DNA from 2 places in the Janibacter alkaliphilus genome. Region 1 is predicted to be linked to the other one. Evidence: predicted binding sites of a transcription regulator. Region 1 holds the regulator's gene; the other holds the start of a gene.
The links. Region 1 encodes LexA, which represses DNA repair genes until DNA is damaged. Its sites were predicted from a motif close to TCGAACANNTGTTCGA; they were not measured.
Positions count from the first base shown of each region.

Region 1 (4,205 bases):
GCCAGCGCCGGAGATCCACATGCTGCAGATGACGTGGAAGGTCATGTTCGGCTCGAGCACCGTGGACTCCTCGCTGCGGATGCTCATCGTCCGCTCCCCCCAGTCCGGCGGGTAGCCGATGCCGATGGAGTAGCCCAGCCGCGAGGGCTTGGTCAGGCCGTGCTCGGCCAGGGCGAAGGTCCACGCCTCGGCCAGCCGCGAGGCCGGCACCCCGGCGCGGGCGGTGTCCAGCAGCCGCTGCAGCCCGTCGGCGACGGCCTGCTCCAGCGCCACCACCTCAGGGGCGGGCTCGCCGAGCACGACGGTCCGGGTGAGCGGCACGTGGTAGCGACGGTGCGCCCCGGCCAGCTCCAGCAGCACACCGTCGCCGGCCCGGAAGCGGCGGTCGGTCCAGGTCAGGTGCGGGGTGTCGGCCGCCTCGCCGGTCGGCAGCAGCGGCACGATCGAGGGGTAGTCGCCCCAGGCGTCGCCGTCGCCGAGGGCCTGGGCACGCATGATCTCGCCCGCCACGACGTTCTGCGGGACGCCCTCCCCGATGCTCCCCAGGGCGGCCTCCATCGCCTTCGTCGTCACCCGGGCGGCGGTGCGCATCAGCTGGATCTCCCGGTCGGACTTGACCGCGCGCACCCAGTTCACCAGCTCGAAGCAGTCGACGAAGCGCCACTCCGGGATGGCCGCGACCAGCGCCCGGTAGGCCTTGGGCGAGAAGAAGTGGGAGTCCATCTCCAGCCCGACCACGCCGTGGATCCGCCCGACGAGGCCGCGCCGGCGCATGTCGAAGGCGACCCAGTCGAAGGGGTGGAAGTGCGGCCGGTGGATGTGGTTCTCCGGGTAGCCGACGATCTGCTCCAGCGGCAGCCAGGCGGTGCGGTGGGCGCCCTGGGCGTCGATGTGCCGCGCGTAGAGGACGATGTCGTCCTCGGCCGGGACGACGAGCACCTGCGGGGTGTAGAAGGACCAGGCGTCGTAGCCGGTGAGGTAGTAGAGGTTCGCCGGATCGGTGACCAGCAGCGCGGACAGCCCCTGGTCGGCCATCCTGGCCCGCACCCGGGCCAGCCGCTGGTCGTACTCGCTGCGCGGGATCCCGGTGTCGGACTCGGGCGTGGTCTCGGGCGTGGCGCTCATCGGCGGCCTCCTCGGACGGTCCGGGCCGCCGGGCGTCGGCGGCGTCGGGCCCGAGTCTGCCAGCGCTGCACCGTCGTGCCACGGGGGCCCGGAGACCGCGTCAGACGCCCCGACACGCTCGAACAGATGTTTGATATGTGTGTTCGAGGTGCCTAGGCTTGAGCGCAGCCACCAGCGAAAGGGTCGAGATGAGCGACGACAACATCCACCGCCTCCCGGAGCGGGACACCGGTGACGGTCTTACCGTGCGCCAGCGGCGCGTGCTGGAGGTGATCCGCAGCGCGGTCGCGGCGAAGGGGTACCCGCCGAGCCTGCGCGAGATCGGCACGGCGGTTGGCCTGACCTCCCCCAGCTCGGTGGCCCACCAGCTGGCCTCGCTGGAGCGCAAGGGGTACCTGCGCCGCGACCCGAACCGGCCGCGCGCGATCGAGGTCATCGACCCCGACGCCGGCGCCCCGGCTCCCCCGCCCGCCGACATCGCCGGCCCTCGGGGCGGCGCTGCGCTGGACGACGATGACCACGACCCGACCGGCCAGGGCGACGCCCGGCCGGACGCCAGCTACGTGCCGGTGCTCGGCCAGATCGCCGCCGGCGTGCCGATCATGGCCGAGGAGAGCGTCGAGGACGTCTTCCCGCTGCCGAAGCAGATCGTCGGCGAGGGCTCGCTCTTCCTGCTCAAGGTCGTCGGTGACTCGATGGTCGACGCCGCGATCTGCGACGGCGACTGGGTGGTCGTGCGCCAGCAGCCGCAGGCGGACAACGGCGACATCGTCGCCGCCATGCTCGACAACGAGGCGACGGTCAAGACCTTCAAGCGCACCGACGGCCACGTCTGGTTGCTGCCGCACAACCCCGCCTTCGACCCGATCGACGGCGACCACGCCACCATCCTCGGCAAGGTCACGGCGGTGCTGCGGCGGGTCTGAGCGGCCTGTCCGAGTGACGCGGCCTGCTGTCTGAGTGACTTCGAGCGACCTGGCAGGCTGTCCGTCATGACGCGTTGGCTCCCGCCGGTGGCGATCCTCGTCGGCACCGGCCTGCTGGTGGGCCGGTCGGTGGCCGACGGCCAGCCCGGCTTCATCATGCTCGCCCTGGCCGGTCTGGCGCTCGCCTGGTGGGTCTCCCCGCTCAACGGCATGCTCGGCCCGAAGCACGCGGCGGTGACCGCGGACCCGGCGGCGCACCGGGTGGTCGTCTACTGGCGGCCCGGGTGCGTCTACTGCCTGCGTCTGCGCGGGGCGCTGGGGAAGTACCGCTCGCAGGCCACCTGGGTGAGCATCTGGGCGGACGCGGACGCGGCCGCCTACGTCCGCTCGGTCAACGACGGCGACGAGGTCGTGCCGACCGTGGTCATCGACGGGCAGGTGCACACCAACCCGGACCCCGAGATCGTCCGCGCGGCGGTCGGTGCTCCCGCCCGCTGAGCGGTCCGACCCGCGCGGTCGGTGAGATCTCGGCCCGGATCAGCCGGCCGTAACCAGGCTCAGCCGAGGCGCTCGACGAGCCCGGCCAGGGCCGGCGCCAGCTCCGTGTCGATCCGCAGCGTGGCCAGCTCGTCCCCGCGGGTCGGCCCCCGGGTGAGGATCACCACCGGGATCCCCCGGGCCGCGGCGCGGCGGACGAAGCGCAGCCCGGACATCACCTGCAGCGAGGACCCGAGCACGAGCAGCGCCGGTGCGGCGTCGGTGAGCGCGAAGCACTCCTGCACCAGCGGCTTGGGGACCGCCCCGCCGAAGAAGACGACGTCCGGGCGCAGCATGTCCGACCCGCAGACCAGGCAGGTCGGCGGCACGAAGCGCTCGACGTCGACCTCGTCGAGGCGGATGTCGCCGTCCGGCCGGATCTCGTCGCTGTCCACCTCGTAGCCGGGGTTGAGCGCCCGCATCCGGGCGTCCAGGTCCGTGCGGGCGCTGAGGTCGCCGCAGCTCATGCACACCACCCGGGACAGGCGGCCGTGCAGGTCGATGACGTCGGTGGTGCCGGCGGCCTGGTGCAGGCCGTCGACGTTCTGGGTGATCAGCGAGCCGATCGCGCCGAGCCGCTGCAGCGCGGTGACCTGACGGTGCCCGTCGTTGGGCCGGGCCGCGGAGAAGCGCTGCCAGCCGACGTAGCTGCGCGCCCAGTAGCGCTGCCGCGCCTGGCTGCTGGCGACGAACTCGGACAGGTGCATCGGCGTCACCCGGCGGGTTCCGTCCGGGCCGCGGTAGTCCGGGATCCCGGAGTCGGTGCTCATCCCCGCCCCGGTGAGCACCAGCGCGGGGCGCTCGGCCAGCACCGCCGCCGCGGCGTCGAGCTGGTCGGCGAGCGCAGCATCCGGCACGGCGTCGGCGGCGGTCGAGGGCAGTGCGGACATCGCCCACCATTATGCGCCGCCGGGGGCCGGGTGACCCGTCGGGATATCGTGAGGGGCATGATCGACGCCGCAGGGCTGCGCGTGATGCGGGCCATCGCCGAGGAGGGCAGCTTCACCGCGGCCGCGCTGGCGCTCGGCTACTCCCAGCCCGCGGTCTCGCAGATGGTCAAGCGGTTGGAGCAGCGCACCGGGACCGTGCTCGTGGAGAAGGTGGGCCGCAGCGTGCGGCTCACCGAGGCCGGCGCCGTGCTCGCCCGGCATGCCGAGCCGGTGCTGCAGGCCCTCGACGCCGCCGAGGAGGAGGTCGCCGCGATCGCCGGGCTGCGCTCGGGCCGGGTGCGGCTGATGGCCTTCCCCTCCTCGTCGGTGACCCTCGTGCCGCGCGCGCTGGCGAAGGTGCGCGAGCGCTACCCGGACGTCGCCGTCACCTTCACCGAGGCCGAGCCCCCGGAGTCGCTGGCGGCGCTGCGGGCCGGCGAGTGCGACCTGGCGGTGGCCTTCTCCTACGAGGGCGGCGCGCTGGAGCGCTCCGGAGACCTCGAGGGGCTGGAGGTGCGGCCGCTGCTGCACGAGCAGGTGCAGGTGGCGCTGCCGGTGGACCACCCGCTCGCCGAGCAGGAGGTGGTCTCGATGACCGACCTCACCGACGAGGACTGGATCGCCGGCTGCCCGCGCTGCCGCGGCCACCTGCTGCAGCTCGCCCACGACGCCGGCTTCGCGCCGCGGG
Region 1 covers NZ_JACBZX010000001.1:2,248,686-2,252,890, reverse strand. Annotated here, with positions in the region: gene BJY28_RS10855 (M24 family metallopeptidase) at 1-1,125, opposite strand, end outside; gene lexA (transcriptional repressor LexA) at 1,314-2,051, shown strand; gene BJY28_RS10845 (glutaredoxin family protein) at 2,118-2,549, shown strand; gene BJY28_RS10840 (NAD-dependent protein deacetylase) at 2,609-3,478, opposite strand; gene BJY28_RS10835 (LysR family transcriptional regulator) at 3,536-4,205, shown strand, end outside.

Region 2 (4,205 bases), 210 kb from region 1:
CCCGGAGAGCCCGAAGCGCTCGCCGTCGCCGAGCCAGCCGCGCTCGCGGTGGGCCGTGGAGAGCACCCGGTGCGCGGCCGGGCGCCCGCGGCGGGTGTCGCTGTCGTCCATGACGTCGTCGTGCAGCAGCGCGGCCGCCTGGAAGAGCTCCATCGCCGCGGCCACCCCCACGGCGCCGTCGTCGTCCGGCTGCCCGGCGGCCCGCCAGCCCCAGTAGGCGAAGGCGGCCCGCAGCCGCTTGCCCCCGGAGAGCAGCTCGCGCACCGGGGTGATCAGGTCGGCGACGTCCGGGCCGATCTCGGCCAGGGTGCGCTCGTGCCGGTCCAGCTCGGCGTCCAGGCGGTGCTGGACACGCCCGCGCAGGTCGTCGGCGAAGGGGTCGGTCACGCGGGCTCCTCGTCTGCGTCTGCGCGCCTGTCCTGGGGCGCGGTGGGTTCGGTGGCGTCCCTGCGGCGCTGGTCTCACCGTCGGGTCGGTGGCAGCCTACGACGCCGGGCCTCGGTTATCGTCGCCGCCATGAGCGAGCAGCCGCTGCGTCCCGAGTCCGGGGTGGGCACCATCCGGCGCCACCTGAGCGACACCCGACCCACGGTGAGCTTCGAGTTCTCCCCGCCGAAGGACGACACCGGCGAGGAGGCCCTCTGGGAGGCCCTGCGCCAGCTCGAGGCGGTCGGCCCCGACTTCGTCTCGGTGACCTACGGCGCCGGCGGCTCCAGCCAGGACCGCACGCTGCGGATCACCGAGGAGATGGCCCGGCGCACCTCGCTGACCGCGATGGCCCATCTCACCTGCGTCGCGCAGTCGGTGGACGACCTGCGCGAGGTGCTCGCCGGCTACGCCGCGGCCGGCATCGACCACGTCATGGCGCTGCGCGGCGACCCGCCCGGCGACCCGCGGGGCGAGTGGGTGGCTCATCCCGGCGGGCTGGACCACGCCGACCAGCTGGTCTCGCTGGTGCGCGGGTCCGGGGACTTCGAGGTCGGGGTGGCCGCCTTCCCGGACGTGCACCCGGACTCGGCCTCGCTGGAGGAGGACGTGCAGACCCTGGTGCGCAAGGCCGACGCCGGGGCCACCTTCGCGGTCACCCAGATGGTCTTCGACCCCGAGACCTACCTGCGCCTGCGGGACGCGGTCTCGGCGCGCCGGGAGATGCCGATCTCGGCCGGGATCATGCCGATCACGAGCATCCGGCAGATCACCCGGATGGCCGAGCTCATGGGGACCCCGCTGCCCGAGGCGGTGCTCTCCCGGCTGCGGGCCGTCGAGGACGACCCGGCAGCGGTGCGGGAGGTCGGCATGGACATCGCCACCGAGCACGCCGAGCGGATGCTGAGCGAAGGGGCGCCCGGGCTGCACTTCATCACGATGAACCGCTCCACCGCCACGATCGAGCTGCGCTCCCGGCTGGCGGGCCAGCTCGGCTGAGCGAGGGCCCGCCGCCGAGGTCGGGGCCGCCGAGGTCGGGGGATCGGTGAGGTCGGCGCCGCTGCGGGGTTGACCGGCTGTCGGTGACTCGGGGTAATCTTCGAACACACGTTCGAAGCACCCGAGGAGGAGCCGTGTCCCGCCGCGTCGAGGAAACCATCGAGGTCCGCCTGACCAGTCCCGAGGAGATCCCGTCCGGGGCCTCGTCCGGGACCCTGACGACCGGCGGTGAGCCGTCGCCGGACCAGTTCCTCTGGCGCGGGCGGCTGTACCGGGTGACCGGGGTGGTCGACCGGTGGCAGGAGCGTCGCTCGTGGTGGCGCGAGGCCACCCGTGAGCGTCCGCTGGGGGCCGTGCCGACCGGCCGTCAGGTCTGGCGGGTGGAGGCCAGCCCGGGCCGTTCCGGCGTGCCCGGGGTCTACGACCTCGCCGACGCCGAGGGGCCGGACGGCTCCTGGCGGCTGCTGCGGACCCAGGACTGAGCGGCATGATGCGCACCACCAGCACCCCCACGTCCGGCACCGCCACGACGGGCACCGCCACGACGGGCACCTCCACGCCCTCGCCGCTCACGCTGCCCTCGGTGACCACGGCCATGGACCTGCTCGCCGCGGCCGGGCAGAGCCTCGGCGAGGCGCACTGGGCGGCCACCCTGCACGCCCGCTACGCCAGCACCCGGGTGGCCGTGCTGCGCGCCGCCGCGGCCGTCCTGGCCGTCCGCGGCGGCCCGCACCGCGGCCGTGGCCCGACCCCGGTGTGGGAGCTGCTGCCCCGGCTGGCCCCCGAGCTGACCGAGTGGGCCGAGCACTTCGCCGCCGCCCTGCCCGAGGACCCCGCGGACGGGCGCGGGCCGGTCTGCGTGCGGGTGGTCGACGACCTGCTGCGCGACGGCGAGGAGTTCACCCGGATCGTCGCCCGGACGCTCGGCCTGCCTCCGGTCCCGGTCACCGCCGACCTGACCACCCTCACCGGATGAGACCGGGAGCGGGCGACGGCTTCGCCCATCTGCACGTCGCCTCCGGCTTCTCGCTGCGGCACGGCACGAGCACCCCCGAGGACCTCGTCGCCCGGGCCGTCGAGCTGGGGCAGCCGGCGCTGGCGCTGACCGACCGGGACGGTCTCTACGGCGCGGTGCGCTTCGTCCGGGCCGCCACCGCCGCCGGTGTCGCCCCGGTGCTCGGGGCGGACCTGGCGATGGGCACCACCGCGCTCGGCGGACCCACGGTGCCCCGCCCGGGCGGGCGCACCCCGGTGCGCGGCGGCGCCGAGGTCGACCCCCGGCTGCCCCGGGTGACCGTGCTGGCCCGGAGCGCGGCCGCGGGCGTGCCGCACGCCGCCGGCTGGGCGGCCCTGTGCCGGCTGGTCAGCGACACCCACCTCACCGGAGAGCGCGGCGACCCGGTGAGCACGCCGGAGATGATCGCCCGTCGGGCCGCCCCGGCCGGCTCCGCGTCCGCCACGGGGCCGGGGGAGCCCGGGCCGCTGCTGGTGCTGCTCGGTCCCGGCTCCGACGTCGGTCGGGCGCTGCTGGCCCGGCGTCCCGAGCAGGCCCGTGCCCTGCTCGCCGCCTGGCACCGGCTGCTGCCCGGCGCGGTCGCGGTCGAGGTGGTCCACCACGGGGGCCCGCCAGGCACCCCGGCCTCGCTGTCCCACGCCGCGGCGCTGCTCGGGCTGGCCGACGCCACCGGCACCCCGGCGGTGCTCAGCGCGAGCGTGCGCCACCTCGACCCGCAGGACGCGGTCGTCGCCGACGTGCTCGACGCCACCCGACGCCTCGTGGTGCTCGACGAGCGTCATCTCGACCGGGTCACCGACGCCGCCCACCTGGCCGGCACGGCGAGCATGGCGCGGGTCGCCCGCCAGGTGGCCGAGGCCGCCGGCGGCGCCGGCCGGTACGCCGGGGCCGGCCCGGGGGAGCGGGCCGCGGCGCTGCTGCAGGACACCGTGGCCACCGCCCTGGCCTGCGCCCAGGACGCCCGCCACGACCTCGGCATCGGCCGGGTGCACCTGCCGGAGGCCGGGGTGCTCGGCCTGCGCCCGGACCAGGACCCGCAGCGGGTGCTGGCCGAGCGCTGCCGGGCCGCCGTCGGCAGCCGCTACCCCGGAGCCTCCGCCCGGCTGCAGCGCCAGGTCACCGAGCGGCTCGAGGACGAGCTCGACGTCGTCGCCGCGCTCGGCTACCCCACCTACTTCCTCACCGTCGCCGCCGTCGTCGACCTCATCACCGAGGCCGGGGTGCGGGTGGCCGCCCGCGGCTCCGGGGCCGGCAGCCTGGTCAACCACCTGCTCGGGATCAGCGCCATCGACCCGGTCCGGCACGACCTGCTCATGGAGCGCTTCTGCTCGCCGCTGCGGGCCGAGCTGCCGGACATCGACATCGACGTCGAGTCCGCCCGGCGCACCGAGATCTACGAGCGGATCCTCACCCGCTTCGGCCGCGAGCGGGTCACCTGCGTCTCGATGATGGACACCTACAAGGCGCGGCACGCCATCCGCGACGTCGGCGCCGCCCTCGGGATGGCCCCGACCGAGATCGACGAGCTGGCCAAGTCCTTCCCGCACATCCGTGCCCGGGACGTGCGCCACGCCCTGACCGAGCTGCCCGAGCTGCGCGCCCGCGGCCTGGACGGGCCCGACGGGCACCGGCTGAGCACCCTCTTCGACCTCGTCGAGCGGCTCGACGGGCTGCCCCGGCACATCGCCCTGCACCCGTGCGGGGTGGTCCTCTCCGACGCCGGCCTGCTGGACCGCACCCCGGTGGAGTCGAGCTGGCTGGGCTT
Region 2 covers NZ_JACBZX010000001.1:2,456,059-2,460,263, forward strand. Annotated here, with positions in the region: gene BJY28_RS11745 (polyprenyl synthetase family protein) at 1-387, opposite strand, end outside; gene metF (methylenetetrahydrofolate reductase [NAD(P)H]) at 517-1,425, shown strand; gene BJY28_RS11755 (DUF6504 family protein) at 1,560-1,907, shown strand; gene BJY28_RS11760 (SAV_6107 family HEPN domain-containing protein) at 1,913-2,401, shown strand; gene BJY28_RS11765 (DNA polymerase III subunit alpha) at 2,398-4,205, shown strand, end outside.
Region 2: a site for LexA is predicted at 1,526-1,541, ahead of BJY28_RS11755 (DUF6504 family protein). Genes of this name have one in related genera too.